3 regions of the Ruegeria sp. BHSB058 genome follow, and region 2 is predicted to be linked to each of the others. Evidence: riboswitches for the same ligand, from Rfam matches in the RefSeq annotation. Region 2 holds a riboswitch; each other region holds the start of a gene.
The links. Region 2 has a riboswitch for cobalamin ahead of AC2FNB_RS01610 (ABC transporter substrate-binding protein). Riboswitches for the same ligand answer to the same signal wherever they lie in the genome.

Region 1: it holds a riboswitch for cobalamin, as region 2 does, so the genes downstream of both, AC2FNB_RS08475 (DUF1636 family protein) here and AC2FNB_RS01610 (ABC transporter substrate-binding protein) in region 2, are expected to answer to the same signal.
Region 3: it holds a riboswitch for cobalamin, as region 2 does, so the genes downstream of both, AC2FNB_RS08545 (CbtB domain-containing protein) here and AC2FNB_RS01610 (ABC transporter substrate-binding protein) in region 2, are expected to answer to the same signal.

The regions. Positions count from the first base shown of each region.
Region 1 covers NZ_JBXWSF010000024.1:10,347-18,463, forward strand. Annotated here, with positions in the region: gene AC2FNB_RS08460 (PhoX family protein) at 1-628, shown strand, start outside; gene AC2FNB_RS08465 (NAD(P)-dependent oxidoreductase) at 700-1,710, opposite strand; gene AC2FNB_RS08470 (LysR family transcriptional regulator) at 1,789-2,673, shown strand; cobalamin riboswitch at 2,745-2,951, shown strand; gene AC2FNB_RS08475 (DUF1636 family protein) at 3,022-3,405, shown strand; gene cobW (cobalamin biosynthesis protein CobW) at 3,409-4,464, shown strand; gene cobN (cobaltochelatase subunit CobN) at 4,480-7,773, shown strand; gene cobG (precorrin-3B synthase) at 7,770-8,117, shown strand, end outside.
Region 2 covers NZ_JBXWSF010000004.1:12,020-20,136, reverse strand. Annotated here, with positions in the region: gene AC2FNB_RS01635 (adenylate/guanylate cyclase domain-containing protein) at 1-907, shown strand, start outside; gene AC2FNB_RS01630 (DNA-packaging protein) at 945-2,315, opposite strand; gene AC2FNB_RS01625 (hypothetical protein) at 2,224-2,568, opposite strand; partial or broken gene AC2FNB_RS01620 (ABC transporter ATP-binding protein) at 3,022-3,532, opposite strand; gene AC2FNB_RS01615 (FecCD family ABC transporter permease) at 3,529-4,578, opposite strand; gene AC2FNB_RS01610 (ABC transporter substrate-binding protein) at 4,575-5,585, opposite strand; cobalamin riboswitch at 5,736-5,928, opposite strand; gene AC2FNB_RS01605 (Mur ligase family protein) at 5,971-7,707, opposite strand; gene cphA (cyanophycin synthetase) at 7,717-8,117, opposite strand, start outside.
Region 3 covers NZ_JBXWSF010000024.1:24,871-32,987, reverse strand. Annotated here, with positions in the region: gene AC2FNB_RS08580 (tetratricopeptide repeat protein) at 1-83, opposite strand, end outside; gene AC2FNB_RS08575 (CaiB/BaiF CoA transferase family protein) at 264-1,448, opposite strand; gene AC2FNB_RS08570 (thiamine pyrophosphate-binding protein) at 1,435-3,054, opposite strand; gene AC2FNB_RS08565 (DUF302 domain-containing protein) at 3,132-3,596, opposite strand; gene AC2FNB_RS08560 (DUF1636 family protein) at 3,744-4,103, shown strand; gene AC2FNB_RS08555 (hypothetical protein) at 4,091-4,573, opposite strand; gene AC2FNB_RS08550 (CbtA family protein) at 4,640-5,332, opposite strand; gene AC2FNB_RS08545 (CbtB domain-containing protein) at 5,336-5,506, opposite strand; cobalamin riboswitch at 5,542-5,752, opposite strand; gene cobF (precorrin-6A synthase (deacetylating)) at 5,796-6,539, opposite strand; gene cobA (uroporphyrinogen-III C-methyltransferase) at 6,532-7,260, opposite strand; gene AC2FNB_RS08530 (cobyrinic acid a,c-diamide synthase CobB) at 7,257-8,117, opposite strand, start outside.

The DNA.
Region 1 (8,117 bases), on a different contig from region 2:
GTCCATCGTGGGCGGCACCACGATGGACCGTCCTGAGTGGGTGGCGGCGAACCCCGTGGCGGTCGAGGCCTATTGCTGTCTGACCAACAACAAGAATCGGGGCGTCAAACCAAATGCCGGTGGCGATGATACTTCGGCCAATGGCCCCAATCCGCGCGACACCAACCTCTATGGACAGATCGTGCGCTGGCGGCCCGCACAGGACGACCACGCGGCCGATACGTTCGAATGGGATCTGTATGTGATGGCGGGCAACCCGACGGTGCACAGTGATGCCTATGCCGGGTCGCCCAACGTGAACGCCGGCAACCTGTTCAACTCGCCCGACGGCATGGCCTTTGATACGACCGGGCTGGTGTGGATTCAAACCGATGGCGACGACAAAAACGAGGGCGATTTTGCCGGAATGGGCAACAACCAGATGCTGGTGGGTGATCCGGTAACCGGAGAGATCGCGCGGTTCATGACCGGTCCGAATGGATGCGAGGTCACGGGCCTTGCCTGGTCAAGCGACCGGCGAACGATGTTCGTGGGCATCCAGCATCCCGGCGGCAACTGGCCCGATGGCGGCACGCCGCGTTCGTCGGTGGTCGCGATCAAGCGCGACGACAACTCACCTATAGGCTGACCTGACCGTCATCCAAAGGAAACGCCCCCGAAACGCGGTTCCGGGGGCGTTTTGTTTCGGAGTGACTGAAATTATTCGGCGGCCTTCAGTTCCTTGCCTTGCGGAATGACCTCGTAACCGGGCTCTTCGGGTTCATCATCGACCATCTCGGGCGGGAAGCCCGGGGCGCGGATATCGAGGCCCGTTGCTTCTTCGAGGCGCTTGATGATGTTGGGAGACAACTCGCGGGGGCCAAAACGCGCGATCCCGTCGTTGAAGATGTCGATCAGAACCGGGTTGATCTCCAACGGCACGTTGGCGCGATCCGCAACTTCCTGGAACAGGCCGATGTCCTTTTTCACCAGATCCATTGTGAAGGAAATATCGCGCGAACCGTTCAGGATCACCTGGCTTTCGGTTTCATGCACGAACGAGGTGCCGGACGAGATTTTCATCGCCTCATAGGCGGTGTTCAGATCCATGCCCGCAGCCTTGGCAACAACCAATGCTTCGCAACAGGTCACAAGGTTTGCTGTCGCCAGATAATTGGTGAGAACCTTCAGAACCGAAGCCGACCCGAGGTCGCCAGTGTGCAGGATGCGGCGGCCCATCGTGGTGAGGAAGGGCAGGATACGTTCGAACGTCGCGCGGTCGCAGCCCGCGAAAATCGAGATGTTGCCGGTATCCGCCCGATGGCAGCCGCCCGAAACCGGGCAGTCCACCGCGGCGCCGCCGCGCTCGATCACCATGGCGCCGAGCCTTTTGACCTCGGCCTCGTCGGTGGTCGACATCTCCATCCAGATCTTGCCCGGCTTCACTTCGGGCAGCATCTGTTGCATCACCGCGTCCGAGGCCGCAGGCGATGGCAGGCAGGTGATGACGGCGTCACATTCGCGCATCAGCTGTGCCGGACCGTCCGCGCGTTTGGCGCCACGCTCGACGAACATGTCGACCAGATTTTCATTCAGGTCATGCACCGCCAGATCAATTCCGTTCCGCAAGAGCGAGCCTGACAGTTTGTGGCCCACATTACCCAGACCGATGAAACCAACTTTCATGGATTTGTCCTCCCCGGCGGGCGTATGCCCGCGTATACGATTCATGCGGTGACTATGAAGCTTTGAAATCGGCAAGAGAAACGAATAATAATGATCGCAATGGTCAAAAAATTTTGGTGATAAATGGACCGCCTTCCAAATCCGGCCTGGTTGCGAACGTTTGAGGCGGCGGCACGCCATCTGAACTTTACCACGGCGGCGAAAGAACTTGGGCTGACCCAGACGGCAGTGTCGCTGCATATCCGCTCGCTGGAAGAGGATTTGGGCGAAAAACTGTTTCTGCGCGCCGCGCGTCGGATCGAATTGACCGAACTTGGCCAATCCTATGCGCTGACCGTGCGGCGGGCGCTGTCGGATATCGCGCTCAGCACCAACAGCCTGTTTGGTCCGGCCACCCGCCAAAGCCTGACAATACGGGCAGCAATTTCGACCGCCACCTATTGGATCGCGGCGGAATTGCCTGATTTCAGCGCGCAATATCCGGAAATCCCTGTGCGGCTGGTGTCGCATATCTGGAATGACAGCGCCGCCCCTGCAGATGTCGATATCGAGATCCGGTTGGGATATGGCGATTGGCCGGGCGTCATGGCCGAGAAGTTGAGCGAGGAAACCATCGTTCCGGTCTGCCGTGCCGGTGACCCCGTTCCCACCATCCGGCAGATGCACAGCGGGCCGTTGATCCACATTCTCGGCTACGAGGACAACTGGGCGCGCTACCTTGAGGCGCACGGGCTTGACCACGACCCATCGGCAACCCGGCACGCCGTCGATACCACGGTCGCGGCGTTGCAACTGGTGATGGGAGGGGCGGGTTACGCCACCATCCTCGGCCGTTTTGCGCGCAATGCCATATCCCAGGGCGCACCGCTGCAAATTGCCGGGCCACCGATTCCCTTTGGGCAGTCGCATTACCTGATCCGATCCGACGCGGCGACATCGGTTTCCGGTTCAGCACGCCTTTTCGAGGCATGGCTGCGGGACAGGTTGGCTGGCGATGCCGCTGGTTAACGATGGCGGGTCGCTTTTTCACCCTGACGGTTCACAAGCCTGACGCCGCGCTTGACAAGTCCCCTGCCCTTGCCGCATGTCCGCGCTGTTGGTGTCTGCGCGAGCAGATGAAAAGGGAATGCGTCAGCGGTTCACCGTCAAACGCAGCCGCCCCCGCGACCGTGACCGGAGAGGGTGCCCAAATGCCACTGGCCGACAGGCCGGGAAGGCGGGACACCCGACAGGGACAAGCCCTGACATCCGTAAGCCGGGAGACCTGCCAGCGCCCGAAGACCAGACCGGACGGGGTGTTCCGGTGTCGGGCCGTGGCCCGCATGAAACCCCGTTCCCCGAAACCTGAATGGGGGGATGAGAGACGTGACCGAGCCTGCACCAGTCGAACTGCTGGTCTGCACCACCTGCCGCCGGGGTCTGCCCATCGAGGATGACGCCCAGCGCCCGGGCGCGCTGTTGCACAAGGCGCTGACCGAGGTCGAACTGCCCGATGGCGTTCTGCTGAAACCGGTCGAGTGTCTGTCGAACTGCGATCAGGGCTGTTCGATCGTGCTGCGTGGCGGGCCGTCGCGCTGGACCTTCGTCTATGAGAACCTGAGCGAAACAGACGATGTCGCGATCATCGTCGAAGGCGCGACCAAATACCTGGCCACCGAGGACGGGCTGGTAAAGTGGCGCGACCGCCCCGAACATTTCCGCAAGAACTGCGCCGCCCGCATTCCCCCGATTGGAGCCTGAGCCATGAGCACCCTTGAAAAACTTCCCGTCACCGTGATTACCGGCTTTCTGGGCTCGGGCAAGACCACGCTGATCCGCCACCTGATGCAGAACCCACAGGGCAAGCGGTTGGCCGTGGTGGTCAACGAATTCGGCGATGTGGGCGTCGATGGTGAGATCCTGAAAAGTTGCGCCATTCCGGATTGCCCGGCGGAAAACATCATGGAGCTTGCCAATGGCTGTATCTGCTGCACCGTGGCCGACGATTTCATCCCCACCATCGAGGCGCTGATGGCGCTGGAGCCGCGCCCCGATCACATCCTGATCGAAACCTCGGGTCTGGCGCTGCCGAAACCGTTGCTCAAGGCGTTCGACTGGCCCGACATCCGGTCGAAGATCACCGTGGACGGTGTGATTGCGCTGGCCGATGCCGAGGCGGTGGCCGCTGGTCGCTTCGCGCCGAACGTCGAAGCGGTGGACGCCCAGCGCATGGCGGACGAGTCCATCGACCACGAAACGCCGCTGTCAGAGGTGTTCGAAGACCAGATTTCCTGCGCCGATATCATCCTGCTGACCAAGCCCGACCTGGCCGGACCCGACGGCGTTGCGAAGGCCAGGGAAATCATCGCTGCCGAGGCCCCGCGCCCGCTGCCGGTGGTCGAGGTCGCCGAAGGGGCCGTGGACGTGCGCGTTATCCTGGGGCTGGAGGCCGCTGCCGAGGATGACATGGATGCCCGCCCATCGCACCACGACGGGGCGGACGATCATGAACACGATGATTTCGAAAGCGTCGTGATCGAGTTGCCCGAGCAATCCGATCCCGCCGACCTGATGGCCCGGATCGAACGTCTGGCAAACGAATTGAACATCCTGCGCGTCAAAGGGTACGCCGCCGTATCCGACAAACCGATGCGTCTGCTGGTGCAGGCTGTGGGCGCGCGTGTTCGCCACCAATACGACCGGGCTTGGAAACCGGGCGAAGAGCGCCGCTCGCGCCTGGTAGTGATTGCCGAGCATGACGACATCAACGAAGCCGCAATTCGCGGTATTCTCGAAGGTGTGGCCGAGGCCGCCGAATAAGGGACCGAGACGCCAATGCATGTCGTCTTTCGCGAAAGCCACGGTCTGGAAGAGACCGAAACACCGACCGATCTGGGCCAGAGCCCGGGCGATCTGGTGGTGCTGTCCTTTTCCGACAGCGACCTTGGCGCGTTCGCGGCGGGCTGGCATCGCGGCGGCGGAGCCGAGGGGCGGATGCCGTCATTGCGGCTGGCAAATCTGTCGGCGCTTAAGCATCCGCTGTCGGTCGATACCTATGTCGAACAGACGCTGGAGGGGGCCAAGGGCATCCTGATCCGGCTTATAGGCGGCGTGCCGTACTGGTCTTACGGGCTGCAGCAGGTTCATGCGCTGGCGCAATCGAAAGGGCTGGCGCTGGCTGTTCTGCCAGCGGACGGGCGTGAGGATACCCGGCTGGACGACTATTCCACCCTGCCGGTCTCGACCCTGCGCCGCCTTGCGCATCTGTGCGATACCGGCGGCGAGGTGGCGGCCCAGGCCGCGCTGGCACAGATGGCGCTGGCGACGGGATTGTATGCCGGACCGGTGATGGGGTCCAAAGCGCTGCCCGAATGCGGCGCGTGGTGCCCGGACCAGGGGGTAATCGCGGCAGAGACCGCCTTCGAAGATGGCAAGCCCCGCATCCTTGTCACGTTTTACCGCGCCTATCTCAGCGCGGCTGACACGGCGCCGATCGCCGCCGTGATCCGCGCGTTCCGAGCCCGCGGATATGATGCCGTCGGTCTGTTTGCACCGTCGCTGAAAGCGCCCGCATCGGCCAAATGGCTGGCAGAGCAGGTTGCTTCGCTGACACCTGCGGCCCTCGTCAACGCCACCGCCTTTTCCGGCAAGGGCGGCGGAGGCACATCGCCTCTGGATGCCGCGGGGGTACCGGTTTTTCAGGCCATGCTCGCCACCTCGAACCGCAAGGCGTGGGACGAGGCGGAACGGGGTCTGTCGCCTGCGGACCTGGCCATGCACGTGGTGCTGCCCGAAGTGGATGGCCGCATCACCGGCAGCGTGATCTCGTTCAAGGAGCCGGGGCAGCGCGACGCGCATCTGCAATTCGCACGTGCAATGCACGCACCCGAACCCGACCGGATCGGGGCGCTGGTGGATCGGGTGTCGGGTTGGCTTTGCCTGACGTCGAAACCCAAGGCAAAACAAGTGCCGGTGCTGGTGCTATCGACCTATCCCGGCAAGGACTGGCAGATGGCCCACGCGGTGGGACTGGATGCTCTGGCTTCGGCCGAGGCGATGCTGGAGGACCTGCGCGGCGAGGGGTATGACACCGCGCCGGCAGAGCCCATCGCCGATACCCTGCTTGACGCGCGGACAAGCTGGTCTTTGACAGATTACCGCGCGGCCCTGTCCACCTTGCCCGCTTCGCTGCGGCAAGATCTGGAGACCGTGTGGGGCAAGGCCGAAGACGACCCGGCTTTTGCCAACGGCGCCTTTCATTTTACTGCCCTGCGGCGCGGCAAGGCGATTGTCGCCCTGCAACCCGAGCGCGGCACGCCCGAGACGCGCGACGATGAATATCACGATCTCAGCCGGACGCCGCGCCATTCCTATGTTGCCTTCTACCTTTGGCTGCGCCATGCGGCGGGGGCCGATGCGCTCATCCATATCGGCGCGCATGGAACGCTGGAATGGTTGCCAGGAAAGTCGGTCGCGCTGTGCAAGGCCTGCTGGCCCGAGGCGCTGATCGGCGGTTTGCCTGTGATCTATCCCTTCATTGTCAATGACCCCGGCGAAGCGGCACAGGCCAAGCGACGCATCGGCGCCGTCACGCTGGGCCACGTACCCCCGCCGCTGCGCGAAAGCGGCACGCCGGATAGGATGGTGCGGCTGGAGTCGCTGTTGGACGAGTTTTCCAACGCCGACGGGCTGGATCCAAAGCGCCGCGACCGTCTGCAATCGGACATCCGCGACGAGGCACGGGTCATCGGGCTTGAGAACGATCTGGGCCTTGATCGCGCCACCAGTACCGCCGAAGCAATCACCCGGATCGACCGCTTTGTCTGTGACATCAAGGAAAGCCAGTTCGGTGACGGGCTGCACGTCTTTGGCCGGGTGCCCGAGGTGGCAGGCAATTTCGATATCACAGCGTCTGCCCATGCCGAGCGCGCCGCCTTGCTGGCCGCGCTGGCGGGCAAACGCATCGAGGCCGGCCCGTCGGGATCACCCTATCGCGGGCGTTCGGACGTGCTGCCTACCGGGCGCAACCTCTACACTACCGATCCACGCTCGGTGCCCACGCGGGCGGCCTATGCGCAGGGGGTGAAACTGGCCGAAGAACTGGTGCGGCGGCATCTGCAGGAAGAAGGCGATTACCCCAAAGGGTTGATCGTCGATCTGTGGGGGTCGGCCACCATGCGCACCGCCGGCGAAGAGTTTGCCATGGCCTTGCACCTGTTGGGCGTCAAACCGGTCTGGGATCAGGGATCCGAACGGGTATCAGGCATCGAGGTGCTGCCGATCACCGATCTGGACCGCCCGCGACTGGATGTGACCCTGCGTGTTTCGGGGCTGTTTCGCGACGTTTTCCCGACGCTCTCGGCGCTGTTCGGTCAGGCGGTGCGTGCGCTGTGCGCAAGGGACGAGGCGCCGGACTGGAACCCCTATGCCGGTCAGGAACCTGCGGCCCGTGTCTTTGGCCCCGCGCCGGGCAGCTACGGGCTGAACATGACGCATCTGTCCGAGACCTATACGGACGAGGCCCGCGCAGAGGCCGGGCAGGCCTGGCTTGACGCAAGCTCCTTCGCGCTGGAGGGCGAGCATATCGCGCACGATCGGGATGGCATCACGGATCGCGTCGCAAAGGCCGACAGTTTCGTTCACTTGCAGGACCTGACCGAAACCGATCTGCTGCTGGCCAACGACTATGCCACGCACGAGGCCGGGTTCGCGGCGGCCAAGAAGGTCACCGGTGGCAGCGCCCGGCTGTATCATCTGGACAACACCAACCCCGAAACCCCGCGGGCTCGAACCCTGCCCGAGGAAATCAGCCGCGTTGTTCATGCCCGCGCCGCCAATCCCGGCTGGATCGCAGGGATGCAGCGACACGGGTTCCGAGGCGCGGCCGAGATTGCGGCGACATTGGATCACATGGCCTCGTTCGCGCATCTGTCGGGCACCGTCGCGCCGCATCTGTTCGACCTGTATCACGACGCGACACTGGGCGACCCCGAAGTCGATGCCTTTCTGCAGGATGCCAATCCGCAGGCCCACAAGGCGATGCATGACCGGTTCCGGGCGCTTTTCGACGCCGGGTTGTGGAACACCCGGCGCAACTCGATCCGTGCGGATCTGGAGGGGCTGAGATGAGCGCGCCCATCGTCCAGGGATGGTGCCCCGGCGCGCACCGGCCGATGATGTCCGGGGACGGGTTGGTGGTGCGCGTGCGGCCCCGACTTGCGCGTCTTGAGGCCGGGCAGGTTCTGGGCCTGTGCAAGGCGGCGGACCGATATGGCAACGGCACGATCGACCTGACCAATCGTGCCAACCTGCAACTGCGCGGCGTGGCCGAGGCCGATCATTCGGCCTTGCTGGATGACTTGGCGGCGTTGGGCCTGCTGGATGCGGAACCGGGCATTGAGGTTCGGCGCAATATCCTTGTCACCCCGCTCTACCGTGAGAGAGACCTGACGGCACGGTTGACCCGAAAATTG
Region 2 (8,117 bases):
CTCCAGGGATACGCATGTCTGGGCAAAACAATATGATGAACCCGTCTCCGGTATATTCGACGTTCAGGACGACCTCACCCGCGAAATCGCGGGCAGCCTTCTGGTCAACATGCGCAAGGCAGACCTCGACCGGACGCGCCAAAAGCGGCCAAGCGACCTGACCGCCTACGACTACGTGCTGCGCGCCCGCGCGCTCTGGGACACCCCCGGCAAGGAAGCCAAGCTCGAAGCGCGCGAACTGGCGGAAAAAGCCATCGCGCTGGACCCGAACTATGCACCCGCCTATGCCGTTCTCGGCGACACCTACAACAGCGCGTATATTCTTCAATGGGAAGGACCCGAAGCGCTCGACAAGGCCTATGACCTGGCGCGCAAGGCGGTAGAGCTGGACCCGAGATCGTCGCAATCCTACGAATTGCTCGGTCGCGTATTCCTGCGTCAGAACAAGCACAACGAGGCCATCCTGTCGCTGCAAAAGGCGATTGACCTCAATCCCAACCGATCCTTTCACTACGCAGCCCTGGCCGACGTTCTGACATTCGCCAACCGGCCGGAAGAAGCCATTGACCTTATGCAAACGGCGATCCGGCTGGATCCGTTCTATCCCGCCCGGGACAACATGTATCTCGGTCGGGCCTACTATTTCAGCAAGCGGTACGAAGAGGCGATGGTCGAACTGAGAACCTGCGTTATCCGCACGCCCCGGTATCGTCCCTGTTACATGTATCTGGCGCCGACCTACGCCCAGATGGACCTGCCGGACGACGCCGCGAACACCGTGGACGAGCTGATGCGGATTGCACCAAATTTCTCGATCTCCAAATCGGTTCGTGGCCACCTCCCGTTCGTGGAACCGGCGATGAACTTCTACATCGACGGGCTGCGCAAGGCAGGTGTTCCCGACTAGCGCCAATGCGCCTCCACAGAAGTCCTACCCCTTCCCCTCACAAGACCCGCAGCCGGGGGCGCCGATACTGCGCCGCAGGTGCCACCAGCAACTCGTGCAATGCCCAGACCAGCGCATCAACCCGGTCGGGCGAACCCTGCCCTTCAAACCCGCGCGTGGTCAACTGGCACATCTGCTCCTCCAGCGCGTCCAGCCCGGCCACATGGGACACCCGCCCCTGCTCGTAGAGCGCCGCCACCGGCTCCGCCCGCGCCACTTTCCCGCGTGACGCCCGCACCGCCCGGAACGGCACCAGCGGGTCGACCTGCCGCACGACCTCTTCCACCAGCTGCCCGCCCTGATTGACCTCTGCCACCAGCCTCTCGGCCCCGAACTCGTCCATCGCGGCTATCGCCGCCCGCGCCCAGCCCGCCGGACCAACGCCCTGCACCGTCCGGTCAGCCAGCACAAAGGCCCGCCAGTCCTCGGGCGGGCCTTGCACTTGCGCCCCAACCACCACGATCCCGCAGGCATCTGCATCCACCCCGCCACTCACCGCCGGGTCCAGCGCCACAACAATCCGATCCAGATCCGGCACACGCGCCGCCCGCGCCGCCTCCAGCATCGATCCGGTCCACAGCGCGCCCTCGGCATCGGCCAGCAGCACCCCGTCCAGCTCCTGCCGCCCCAGCCGCGTCCCCGCATAGCGCGCCCGCACTTCTTCCAGAAACGACGCTGCCAGGTTGGCCCGGTTCGCCTCGGTCGGCGCATGGGTCACCACCGTGGACGGTGCCGCCAGCAAATCCTTCAAAACCTTCACGTTCCGCGGCGTCGTGGTCACACAGGCCTGGGGCAGATCCCCCAGCCGCAACGCAAATTGCAACATGTCCCAGGTCTCGCTCGGCTTCGGCCACTTGGCCAGCTCGTCCACCCAGGCGGCATCGAACTGCGGCCCCCGCAAACTGTCCGGATCATGCGCCGAAAACACCTGCGCCTCGGCCCCGTTGGGCCAGACCAGCTTGCGCTCCGACGCTTTCCAAGCGGGCCGACGATCCGGCGGTGAACACTGCAAGATCCCGCTATCGCCGAAAATCATCACTTCGCGCACCTGATCCCGGGTCTCGCCCACCAGCGCCACACGCCGCGCCACGCCCTTGTCCAGCGGCTTGGCCCCCTCGACCATCGAGCGAACCCACTCGGCCCCGGCCCGCGTCTTGCCCGCGCCGCGCCCGCCCATGATGACCCATGTGCGCCAATCCCCCTCGGGCGGCAACTGATGCGGCATCGCCCAGAACTCGAACAGGAAAGGGAGGGCACACAGCCCTCCCTCCCCGATCTCACTCAGAAACCTCTCCCGCACCGCAGCATCGGCGGAGGCGAGCCAGCCTGCACCCGATCTCAGATCGGGCCTGCTCAAGGTCGAGCGCATAGCCCCCCTGGGCAATTCCTTGTTGTCTGTGATGGTGTTCGACAAAACTCGTCTCCACTTTCTGACAGTTCCGGATCAGGCCGTCGACCTGACCAAGCTGCTTGGCTGTGCCAGCAAGATCTGCTTCCTCCCCGGTGACGATCTGCTTGCGCAGGTCTTCCGCCGCTTGCCGCAGACCGCGAATGGACGTTTCGAGCGACTGCAACAAATCAGCCGTCCGGGCGATCCTCTCTTCCGGGGTAATCATCGTCATATGTGCGTCTGACCTCATGCGTGAGTTGTTCCGCACGAGAGAAACGAAAAACGGCCACCGGATCAGATCCGGAGGCCGCCGCCCACTTCTTCTAGCATGACACAACCTATACGAGAGAAAGGTCGCAGAGTCAAGAATTTTCGCAACAGCTGCAACGGGTTGCGTACGGCGCGGGTTAAGGAAACACTAACGGCAGCCCCGGTCACGGCAAATGATAGGACAGGAACCTCTCCGTCCCCTCGCCATTGTGGCTCCATCTCGCCCGCACCCCGAACACCTCGGAAACCGTCTCCAGGGACAACGCCTCGGCAGGCGCGCCAAAGGCGACCAGCCGCCCCCCGGACAGTACCGCCACCCTGTCACAGGTCATCGCCTGGTTCAGATCGTGCAGCGCCATCACCGTTGTCACTTTAAGCGCGCGGACACAGCTCAGGATCGACAGCTGGTGGTGAATGTCCAGATGGTTGGTCGGTTCATCCAGCAGCAGCAGCCCCGGCTGCTGCGCCAGCGCGCGGGCAATATGCAGCCGCTGGCGCTCTCCACCCGACAGGGTTGCCCACTCCCTGTGCGCCATCCCGGCCATGTCCACGGTCCGCAGCGCCTTGTCGACCTGCCACGTGTCTTCCGCCTGCCAAGGCCGCAGGGCCGACAACCACGGCGTGCGGCCCAGCTCCACCACCGACCGCGCACTCACCCGCTCTGTCGTGTCGGCCTGTTGCTCGACAATGGCGACACGCCGGGCGATCTGCCGCCGCCCAAGCGCCGACAGGGGATCACCGGCCAGTTCGACCTGCCCCGAACTCGGGCGCACCAATCCCGCCAGCAGGCGCATCAGGGTCGACTTGCCCGACCCGTTGGGACCGACCAGCGCCAGCGTCTCACCGGGGTCCACGTCAAAGGACACACCTGACAACAGGCGCTTGCCGCGCACGGCGTAACTCAGGTCTCGGGCCTCGATCCTCATCGCGCGCTCCTTTGTCCGCGCACCAGAATGACGGCAAAGGCTGGCGCACCTATCAACGCAGTCACCACCCCGATGGGCAGGACCTGACCGGGGATGATGATGCGCGACACGATATCCGCTCCAATCAGGAACACGGCACCGATCAGGGCGGCGGTCGGGATCAGGCGGCGATGCCCCGGCCCCACCAGAAATCGCGCGGCATGCGGGATCACCAGCCCGACAAAGCCGATGGACCCCACGATCGATACCATGACCGCCGTCGTCAGCGCGGTGGCAAGGATCAGCACCGCCTGCACCCGCCGGACGGGTATGCCCAGCGACGCCGCGGAATCCGAACCAAAGGTAAAGGCATCCAGCGCGCGGGCGTGAAAACGGCAGATCAGCCAGCCGGCAAAAGCCACAGGTATCGCAAGATACACATCCGGCCAGCGCACCCCGCTCAGGTTGCCCATCAGCCAGAACATGATTCCGCGCGCCTGATCGGCATTGGCGGATTTGGCGATGATGAAGGCCGTCATCGCGTTGAACAGCTGCGATCCCGCAATCCCCGCCAGAACGATCTGCGCCGTTGCCGCCCGTCCGCCACCCGCACCCGCCGCACGGGCCAGGATGGCAACGAACCCAAAAGCCAGCAGCGCACCGTTGAACGCGCCAAAGGACAGGGACAACGCGCCGCCGCCCAATCCGGCGATGGTCACCGCCACCGCCCCGGTCGAGGCCCCGGCAGAGATGCCCAGAATATACGGATCGGCCAGCGCGTTGCGCAGCAGCGCCTGCAGCACCACACCCGCCACGGCCAGTCCCGCGCCGCAGGCCGCGGCGACCAGCGCCCGTGGCAGCCGGTAACTCCACACGATCCCCTGATCGATCGGATCGACGGCCAGACCCGCCCCGGCCAGCTTGTTGGCCAGCACTGAAAACACAAGCTCGGGCGCAAGCGCGGTTTCCCCGATCATCGCGCCCGCCAGAACCGCCGCAACCAGCACCGGCACGGCAAGGCACACGGCCCCCAGTACGTGCCGGGCGATTGCGGCGATCTCGCTCACTGGCTGTTACCGCCGCTGCTCAACTCCTCGGCCAGATCCTCCAGCGCCGGAATTGCGCGTATGGTGGCGTCCATGGCCTGTGCGTCCATGATGACGATGCGGTCGTTCCTGACCGCATCCATCCGGCTGGCCACCGGGTCGTTGCGCAGAAACTCCAGCTTTTTCTCATAGTCATCGGCGGCAAAGCGGCGACGGTCCATCTTGGCGATCACGATGACGGTCGGATTGGCCTTGGCAATGGTTTCCCAGCCCACCGTCGGCCATTCCTCATCCGTTTCGATGACGTTGCGGATGCCCAGCGCGTTCATCATATATCCCGGCGCGCCTTTCTGCCCGGCCACGAACGGATCGCTTTCCATCTCCGGGGACGAGAACCAGAACACGGCGGACACGTCGTCAAGTTCCACCGCCTTCGCCCTGGCAATGGCTGCGGCCTCGCGCGCCCTGTAGTCCGCCACCAGTTCCGCACCCTTCTCGGACGCCCCAAAGACAGCGGCCAGTTCCTCGATCCCCTGATACAGCGTATCGGTCGAGAACATCTCGATCCGCGTCCCGTCACTGCCGACCGAGTTGTCCTTGCCGACGCAATCGGCGGGCATCACATAGGTCGGAATGCCCAGTTCGTGAAACTGTTCGCGCGTGGCAACGATGCCTTCGGGGCCGACATGCCATTCATATTGCGCCGCCACCAGACCGGGCCGCCTGGCAACCACGCTTTCAAAGCTGGGGTCGTTGTCGGCCAGACGCTCCACCTTGGCGTTCACCTCGGCAAATTCAGGCAGAACCTCGTTGAACCAGACCGAGGTTCCCAGAACCTGCTCGCCCAGCCCCAGCGCATAAAGCACCTCGGTCGCGGCCTGACCGACCGTGACCGCCGACGCCACTGGCGCCTCGAACGTCACCGAATGGCCGCAGTTTTCGATGGTCAGCGGAAAACTTTCGCTGGCGGCCACACTTGCCGCCGACAGAGACAGGGAAAGGCCCACAAGGCCGGTACGCAAAACCATGATGATCGATCTCCATATGTCAATGACCGGAGAACGGGTGAAAGGGCATTGACCAAAGCGACAGTCGCATTTCGTCTTCTGTCGGTGCAGGGCGGCGCACGGCCCCCCGGCAGGATCCTTTGGCAACCTCCCCGGACAACCCCGTCCGGTGTGTTTCGGTTTTTACCGGCAGGTCTCCTGACTGACGGGTCGTCGCCTGTCCTGTCTTCCCAGACCTGAAAGGCCCAGTGACACGAACGGACAGCGCTCGCCGCCTACAGTTGCGGGGGCAGTTCCGGTTGATGCCGCGCGGCACCTCGGATTCCCTCTTAGCCCTTTCGGGACCGGTACCGCGCGCTTAGTGCAATCCTTACGGTGCGGCAAGAAAATTCTGCGCGCGCCCGGGCTAGCTCTGCAAAAGGTTCAGCACCGCATCGCGCTCTGACAGAACCAGCAACAGCGCCAGATCACCGGGCTCGACCCGATCCAGGATCATCCTGCTGGCCTCGACCGGCGAGGCCGCGCGCAGAACCTGATCCTCCCGCAGCCCGCATTCCGTGGCGGTCTGCCGGATCAGCGCCGGAATCTCGCCCAGCTCACGCCCCCGCAGATACCCTTCCAACTCGGCGGCGACCACCACATCCGGTTGAAACCCCAGCGCCGTTCTGGTGACCTCCCGGATATCCTGGTCCGACCGATCGCCCGCATGGCTCAGCACGATGAAGCGCCGCTTTGCCGACAGCCCGCCCAGCGCCTCGCACACGGCCGCAATCGAATGTGGATTGTGGGCAAAATCGACAAACACCCGCGCGCCGTTAAAGGCGAACTCGTTGCACCGGCCCGGATTGTCACGGGCATCGGGCCTGAACCCGGCCAGCCCGGCGCGAATGGCCTCAACCGGGATCTCCATCGCACGCGCAAGGCACAGCGCCGCCATCGCGTTCAGGATGTTATAGCGCGCCGCACCCCCCATGGTCAGCGGCACATCGCGAACCGATTGAATGACCTGCTCGGCCTGCCCATCGAAGAACACGATCTCTTCTCCACGCAGGAACGAACAGCACTCTCCCCGCTCGCGGGCGCGGCGGATCAGATCGTTTTCCGGGTCCAGCGAGAACCACCAGATCACACCCGGCGTGGTTTCCGCCTCGTCCCGCACAAAGGGATCATCCGCGTTCAGGACCAGAACACCGCCCTTCTTCAGGGCGCGGCGCACGGCAAACTTCGCCTGCGCCAGTTCCGGCACCGTGTTGACGCCGTACTGGCCCAGATGATCGTTGGCCACATTCGTCACCACCGCGGCCGAGGCCGCGCGGGTCGGCAGCCCCCGGCGCAGGATGCCACCGCGCGCCACCTCAAGACAGGCGATCTCAAGCCGACGGTCCCGCAACAGCATCCGTGCACCGCCCGGCCCGGAATAGTCGCCCCGGTCCAGGATATCGTCCCCCACCCGCACGAACTCGGTCGAGGTCAGCCCCGCCACCCGGCCCGACGCACGGGCAATCGCCTCCAGCAGACGGGTCGTCGTGGTCTTGCCGTTGGTGCCGGTGATGAAAGCGACGGGAATGTTGTGCAACGCGCCCCAATCCACCGCGTCGGGCGAGGGCAACGCATCCCAGGCCCATGTCCGGCTGCCCGCGCCGTGACCCAGCGAGATCTCGTCATCGTCGCACAGGATATCGACGCCGTGCTTCTCCGCCGCCTTGATCAGCGCGATCAGGGCCGGGTTGGCCTCACGCTCCATGACGCCCCTGAGGTCGGCAACCATCGCCTCGAAATTTCCCGAGGCCGCCCCCGTCAACTCCGCCGCACAGAAATGCCAGGCGGTCTGGGCCGCAAATACCGCCGAATACAGCTGATCCATCGGCGCGGAAATCGCCAGGTTCACGCCGCCGGTGAACGCCCGCCACGCCAGCGCCTCATCCTGCCAGCCCAGCGCATCCAGCACGCGGCGCGCATGCACCTGCCACAAGCCGGTGACACGCTGCGCCAGATCACCGTCGAAAAACACATCGACAACCGCCCCCGGACTGTCCCACATCAGGCCCGGCCCGGTCAGCCGGCGCGCGTCGTCCACACGAAACAGATCGCTTTGCGCGCAGGTGATGGTCAGCGCGGTTTCAAGCGCCTCTATCCTGTCCATGTCGCCCCCTCAGTCGGAGTCCTCACCAACATCCCGCGGCAGCCGCACGCCGCGTTCATCCCGGATCAGCGCCTGATCGCTGTCAAACAGCTCCTCGAACGCGCCGGGAACGGGTGCAGGCGCCGCCGCACTCGCCTCGGCAGACTCGGCATCCTCATCCGAATTGAAATAGATGATCTGCTTCCAGCACCGCGCCGTGTCATCACCAAAGATCACCAGCACGTCGCCTGGTGCCGCCATGTCCAGCGCCGCGTTGATCGCCTCGACCTCGTCGGGAATGACGCTGATCGCCTCCTCGGCAACTCCGCCCGACATCAGGCCCGATTTCAGCATCTGCGGGATTTCGTCATGGCCGCGCCCGCGGCGGTTGTCATCGGCCTTGCAGATGAAATGATCGAAATGCCCCGCCA
Region 3 (8,117 bases), on a different contig from region 2:
AACCCCAGCAGAACGCCATCCCACGCCTCGACACTGTCCGCGTGGTACAGGCTGTTCATTTGTCCGAATACGTCTTGTTTCATGCGTGGGTCCAATCCATTGGGTGTTAGGTCTGCGCTTGACTTAACAAACTCTATTGGACCCCCGTACCAGTATCGACGGTGCTCGCGAATTGGTGAAGGGAAGTGTGTCGATTTCGCGAAATAATCCGCCGATTCAACGGCATGTTTCAGCAAACCCCTGCTTATCGGGCGTGATGTGTTTCAGTTTTTGAATGGGTCATCGGCACTCAGAACGCGATCTGTGTCAGCTCCGAAAACCGGCGGGGCGTGGCGATAGCTCACCGGTGTACGCGAAAACTTCAGAGGATTGCCAATCAGATGCACCTCGCCGGGCACCGCCTGCATGTCGATCTGCATGTCCCGGGCCGCAACCTGATCCGAGCTGAAAACCTGATCCAGCGACCGGACCGGACCAACCGGAACCTTCAATCCCTCAAGGCCGGTGATGACATCCGCGGTCTGCCGTTGCACCAAGGCAGGTCGCAGAAACGCGTTTAGCGCATCGCGGTTTTCCAGCCGCGCCGGATTGGTGGCAAAACGTGGGTCGTCGGGCAGGGCGTCCAGCCCGACATAACCGCAGAACCGTCTGAACTGACTGTCGTTCCCCACGGCAAGGATTACATGCCCGTCCGAAGTTTCGTACACGTCATAGGGTACGATGTTCGGATGCCCGTTTCCGCGCCGTTGCGGAACCTGGCCCGATGTCAGATAGTTCACGCCCTCGTTGATCAGCCAAGCAACCTGCGCGTCGACCAGCGCCAGATCGATCTGTTGTCCTTCACCGGTGCGTTCCTTGTGCCGCAGAGCTGCCAGAATGCCGACGGTGGCGTACATCCCGCACATCACGTCGGCGATTCCGACGCCCACTTTCATCGGTGCGCCGTCCGGTTCGCCGGTTAATGACATGATCCCGCCATAGCCTTGCGCCATCAGATCATATCCCGGCTTGGCCGAGTTCGGCCCGGTTTGCCCATAGCCGGAAATGGAACAGTAAACGAGACCGGGCAGATCTTTGGACAGCGTGTCATAGTCCAGACCGTATTTCGCCAGCCCGCCGGGTTTGAAATTCTCGATCAGGATATCGGCATGCGCTGCCAGCCGCCGGATTTCCACCTGCCCCTCGGGCGTTGCTATGTCGATGGCCACGGATTTCTTGTTTCGGTTGGCGGACATGAAATAGGCGCTGAGGTCGCTGCGGTTTCCCTCGCCATCCTCGACATAGGGAGGCCCCCATTGACGGGTATCGTCGCCCCCGGTCGCGGGGTTTTCGATCTTGATGACGTTTGCGCCCAGATCCCCCAGCAACTGGGTGCAGGTAGGGCCGGCCAGAATGCGGCTGAGGTCCAGCACCTTGACGCCTGTCAGCGGTCCTTCAGATACGGTCATCGTAGCCCCCCCGTTCGATTTCCGCCGCAATGACCGTAAACCGGTCCGCTTGCACGGCTTCCTCAAGCGCGATCCGCAACTCGGCCCGGTTATGCACGGTGTGGCCGTACCCACCAAAGGCATGCGCCATCGCGGCATAGTCGTGGTGTTCGAAATCCACGCCCCGGTTCGCCATCTGACGGCCGCGCTGTTTCAACTCGATCAGTGCCAGCGACGCATCGACGAAGACCAGAAAGATCGGATTTCCACCCATTTCGCGGGCGGTCGCCAACTCTCCGGCCACCATCAGGAAACCGGCATCGCCGGAAAAGCTGATCACCGGTCGATCCGGTTCGGCCAGTTTCAGCCCGATCGCCATCGGCACGGCGCAGCCCATGGTGCACAGCGCCGAAGACTGGATCAGCCCGCGCGGCTCGAAGCATTCCCACATTTGGCTCAGCAGGATGCGATGCGCGCCGCTGTCGGCCGTGGCCAGCGTATTGCCGGGCATGACAGCGCGCGTCTCGGCGATGACGGCTGCAGGCCCCCATTCGTCGTCGGACGGGAAAGCCAGCGCAAGTGCCTTGCGCACCTGCTCCGGGTTGCCGTCCGGCCAAGTCTCTCGTGCCGGGACGCCCTTGGCCATTGCTTCCAGCGTCGCTGCGGTGTCGGCGACAAAACTCAGGCTCGCCTGATGCATATAGTGATCGTTCTGTACCGCCGAGATGTCGATGACGCGCTGTTCATTCGGGTCCCAAACTTCGCGCCAGCCGGGGCGCATTTCGATCGGGTCATAACCGATACAGAAAATCAGGTCGGATTTTTCCACCAGTGGCAGCAGGTGTTTGTCCGCTAGCGGCGACAACCCGGCACCGCCCAGACACAACGGGTGATCCTCGGGCAGAATGCCCTTGGCTTTATAGGTGGTGACAAAAGGAATTCCGAAATGCTCAAGAAATGCCCTGAGTACCCGGTGCGACCCGTCATAAAGCGTATCGAGGCCGATGATCGCAACGGGGCGCTCGGCCTCGGCCATCCAGTGGCGGGCCTTTTCCAGGCAGGTTCCCTGCGGCGTCACCGGCGCGGCAGCGGCCAGCCGCCGCAATCTCGGAACCGAAACGCGCGCATCGGCCACCGAGATCGGCACGTCGATATGCACCGGGCCGGGGCGGGCCTGGGTTGCCAAGGAAACCGCCTTGTCGGCAACGATGTCGGCCCCGTTGGGCGTTAGCATGAAGGTTCCCTTGGTGATCGAGCGATAGACCTGCGCGTGATCCATCACCTGATGCGTATAGGTCAGCGCCTCATCCGCATCGACGCAGCCAGTCAACACGATCATCGGCACCCGGTCCTGAAACGCATTTGCGACCACGTTGATGCCATTCATCGCGCCCGGACCCAATGTAGCAACCAGAATGGCGGGCGCGCCGTCGCGGTGGTGGACCCCCTCGGCCATGAACCCGGCAGCATTTTCATGCTTGGCCAGATGAAACTGAATCCCAGCCTGTTCCAGCGCGTCGACCAGGGTCAGAACCTCACCGCCCGGCATGCCAAAGGCGTGGCGGCAGCCGGCCTCGTATAGCCGTCTTGCCAAAAGATCCGCTGCGCGGGGCACGATTTCCTGCATCTCAAACGCTCCGTTCGTTTTCGACAGGCAGATTGCGGAGTGAGCAGGAAGGTGCAAGCGCCTTCACGCCGGTGTGACTATTTTACTGCCGATTCCGCCACGGATTGGAACTTTCCGTCCAATTCCTGTGCAATGGCGGCCAGTTCATCGCCGCCCTCGTCCAGATAGGGCGCAAAGACGAAACTTGGCGTCTTGTAGGACAGCGTTGCGGTACCGTCCGCGTTTTCTGTGACGTAGAAACGGATCGGCGCCTCGATCATGGCTGCCGTCGATGTCTCCAGCACGCGCACGGCATAGTCGTTATTGAACGCCCCCATGACACGGTTGCCGGGGATGGTGATGCCGCGCGCCGCCGCAGCCTTGGTCGGCCCCGCCTGCGTCACTACGATCAGGCCGTTGCCCTTGATCGCCGCCGCGGTGTCGGAGACAAGATCTTCATAGGTCTTGGTAGATTGATGAACTTCCCATCCTTCGCGGGGTTCCAGATCACCGGCCCAAGCGGGCAGGGCGGCAAGGCAAAGGATTGTCCACAGACGTTTCATCGTTCCAGCTCCGGTTGGTTTGACAAGACTGTGATGCCAGATTTTGCATATGTCCGGTGTCACAATCCCGTGTCCATCCGATCAAACCCGGCTTGCGCATGCAGGTCGAAACCCGCAATAACGGCCCGACGCAAGCATGGGCCATACATGACCACCCAACGTATTCGATTGCTGATCTGTTCCAGCTGCCTTGGAGCGCGGGATCGCGAGGCCGAGCGTGATGCCGTGACAGATGCGCTTGCAAAGGCCGGGCTTTCCGATCGGGTCGAACTTACGCAACACGCCTGTTTCAGCGCATGCGAGCAACCGGTTGCCCTGGGGTTGCAGGGGCAGGGACTGGCCTCGTATGTCTTTTCCGACCTTGATCCGGTCAAGGATGCTGACGACATCGCCGCCACTTGCCAGACTTATCTGGACAGCGCCTCGGGCTGGATCGAAGACGCCCGACCATGCGGGCGGCTTCGCCTGTGCCTGCGCGCGCGGATACCGGCGATTCAGTCGACCTGAACCGCGACCGAGGCGGCGACGGGCACGTCATCCACGGTCAGCTGGCTGTGATCGTTGGCGTTCAGAGAGACTTCGATCTCGACCTCGCCTTTGGGCAATTCGTCGATATGCATCCACTCGCCATAAAGGCGCGCCAGCTTGGCACCATTGACATAGACATGCGCATGGCCTTCGCCCGGCCTGTCCGCCAGCGAGGCATTTTCCGGGGAAAAGCGGAAATTCCGCGGAATGACATGCAGATTCCAACCGGCCATCGGATCCTTGGCAAGCATGACCTCAAGTCCCGGTGCGTCCGCGCCCGATGAAAAATTTATGGTTGTGGCATGATCATGTGAACCGGCTTCGCCGTGTTGGGCCGGGTCGCCGTGATCGTGGCCTTCAAATGTCACGCCATAACCCGCCGCCGTCACGAAACCTGCGCCAGCGCCAAAGATCAGGCCGATGCCGAAAAGTGCGAGAGATCGGAACATCTCGAATCCTTTTGATATAAATAATCCCGCCGGGCGTCTGGCCCGGCGGGATGCATCAGCAAACGATTACGCGTTGGCTTCGGCGCGTTTTCCTTCGGCCTGCCAGAAATATCCGGCAAACGTGCCCACCAGAACCCAGGCGGCCATACCGACACCAAAGGCGCGCGCCGCGAACAGGGCGCCCAGTTCGGTCGGAACCGGGCCGGTAAAGCTGTCGGGTTCGGGGGCTCCGATCAGGTGCGGCGCCAAAAGCAGCACGGTCGCGATCAGGTAGCTGATCAGATTGCCACCGAACGCGATCAGCCACATGGCGACACCTGCCGCTGCCACGGTTCCGGTCCACCAGATCTGGCGCGCGGTGATGTCGGAATAGGCCACACCGGGCACCTCAGGCGCCAAGGACAGTCCGGGCGCGAAGTGGAAAGTGATGAAGCCCGCCAACCCCCACAGGATGCCGGTGCGGGCATTGACCTCATGGCCCATCCGTTCTGCCATCGACATCAGGGCCACCAGCACCAGCGCATAGCCGGTATAGGTCAGCATGGTGAACACGATGCTCAGCCCATCGCGCATCAGGTCGAACCCCGGCAGATCCGGATGTGCCGAAACGGCGGCTGCTCCGAAATGCACCAATTCGCCGGACTCGTAGAGTTCAGCGTGAAGCAGGACGGGCTGCACAAATACGAGCTGCAGCAGGGCGGTGATCAGCCCTGCTGCAGCGCCAGCGAACAACGCGCTGGTCAGAATGCGACTGAACATGGGTCAGTGGCAGGGGAAGCCGGTTGAGTGGCGCACATCATGAGCGGCGTCGTGCAGGGCGGATGCCTGAACATGGCCGGTCAGGGTGATGATCCCCAGACCCAGAACAACAGCAAACAGAGCCGGAAGGATGGCCGAACCGGCAGCAGATGCCTTGAGCGTTTTGGTCGTCATTTTAGTCCTCCTGAGCCGCCGCACCCGACGGCCGGTGTTTCGTTTCTTGCCTGGCAGGTCTCCTGGCTTGCGGGTCGGTGCCTCTGTTCGCCTTCCCCCCGGGACAGTTCCGGGAGTGGCTGGTTGAACAGAAGCTCACCGCTTACAGTCGCGGGGGCGGCTTTGGATTTGACCACCGGGATGGCCGCACCAAATTCCCTCTTAGCACCGGAATTCTCCGGCAGGACCAGACCCTTTCATTTAGCCGCGATGCAGTCGTTCGCGCAATTCCCATTTGCGACCCATTCGGTCATTTTTCGCGCCTGCGCAGCAAATAGATGTCCATGATCCAGCCATGATCGGCGCGTGCCCGGGCACGGGTTTCAAGAATCTTGTCCGCAACGTCCGCCAGAGGGCCTTTGACCAGGATTTCTTCCTTCATGCCCACATACGCGCCCCACCAAATGTCGAACGCCATCATATCAAGGCTTTGAAACGAGCATTCGCCGTCCAGCATGACCGCAACCTTGTCGGCACCGTCAGGCCAGCCCTCGTCCCGGATGCGGCGGCCGGTCGTGACGACATAGGGCGCGCCGATGTCGTTGATCGGAATCGCATGGGCGGCCGTCAGTGCCTGCAGCGCCGTGATGCCGGGAATCACCCGTGTGACCGGCTGCGGGTCCAGCCGCGACGCAATTCGCAGCGAACTGTCATAAAGCGACGGATCACCCCAGATCAGCAGCGCCACCTGCCGGGCCTGCGGAAACCCGGCGATCGTCTCCTGCCAGCGCAGTGCGATGGCGTCGTGCCATTCGTCCACGCCGCGCAAATAGCCATTATCGGCGCGGCGCCTGGGGATATCGAAATAGGCGATCTGAGGTGCCGCGTCCGCCACCTGCGCGATGATCTCCTCCCGCAGTCCAGCCAGATCGGCCTTGTTCTCGCCCTTGCGGGGGATCAGGATCAGGTCCGCCGCCCGTATCGCGTTTGCCCCCTGGAACGTGACGTGATCGGGATTGCCGGTGCCGATGCCAATCAGGTTCAGCTCATACATCCCCGAACTCCGCCAACGGGCCGTAAAGGATCAGGGCGGGGGCGGTGCCGACCTCTGATTTCAGTTGCTCCGCCAATGCTCCGATCGTTGCGCGTTGCAGTTTCTGGTCCGGCGTCGACACGGATTCGGCCATCAGCGCCGGGGTGTCGAGCGGCAGCCCGTGGACATTCAGCGCCTCGACCAGCAATGGAAACGTGCGCTTGCCCATGAAAACGACGGTGGTCGCGCCAGCATCGGCCAAGGCAGGTAAATTCAGATCCTGAGGCAGCTTGCCGCTGACATCATGGCCGGTGACGAACTGCACCCGCCGCGCCGTCAGCCTGCGGGTCAGCGGAATGCCCGCCGCCGCCGCCGCCGCGATGGCCGACGGGATGCCGGGAATGATCTCATAGTCGATACCGGCCTCGCGCAGGGCGACGATTTCCTCCTCCAACCGACCGAACAGACCACCATCACCGGATTTCAGCCGTACGACACGCTGTCCGGTCTGGGCATAATCGACCAGCAGACGGCTGACATGGTCCTGCTTGGGCGAGGGGCGACCGGCGCGTTTGCCGACACCGACCAGATCGGCATCCTCGCGCGCGTGTGTCAGGATCGGACCGCTGCTCAGATCATCGAACAGCACCGCGTCGGCCTTGCCGAGCCGGTCCACCGCCTTGAGCGTCAAAAGTTCCGGATCGCCGGGACCGGAGCCGATGAAAGAGACAAAGCCGCTCATGTCGAAGCCTCCGCAATCAGGTGGAAAAAGGTGCCGGTAACGTTGCCGCGTACCGAGCCGGTTTGAGGGCCTTCGACCCCTTCAGCGTCAAAGACCTGCGCCAGCGGCGCGTCCGGTTGGTCGACAATCGACGAATAGTGAAACTCGTGCCCGCGCAACATTGCGCCCGCGCCATGTCCGGGTATCGGCGCAATCAGACGCGCCTTGCGGTATCCCAGATTGAACTTGCGTTTTTCATAAGACGTGACCAGACCCAACAGCCCGGCCATCTTGTGGCCTACCCCATCCTTGTCGATCAGTGCTTCGCCCAGGGCCATGTAACCGCCGCATTCACCGTGTACAGGCTTTGTCTCGGCATGTTTGCGCAGACCGGTCAGGAACGTGTCGGCTGTTGCCAGCTTGCCAGCATGCAATTCGGGATAACCACCCGGCAGCCAGACCAGATCGGCATCCGCCGCCGGCGCCTCATCCGCCAGCGGAGAAAACGGCAGGATTTCGGCCCCCGCCGCGCGCCAGCCTTCCAACAAATGCGGATAGGTAAAGGAAAAGGCCTCGTCCCGCGCCAATGCGATGCGCTGCGCCGGGGGAAATGGCAGCGCCGACGCCGAGGACCCTTGCGGACTTGATGAAGCCGCCGCCTTGATTGCCTCCAGATCCACATGTTCGCGCAAAAACGCCGCGTAACCGGCAATCGCGCTTTCCAGATCGGGGTGTTCAACCGCCTGTATCAGGCCCAGATGCCGTTCAGGCAAGGTCAGATCGCCCCGGCGCGGCAGTACGCCCAGCACCGGCAGACCCGCACGCTCCATCCCCAACCGGGTCAGGCGTTCATGTCGGGGGCTGGCGCAGCGGTTCAA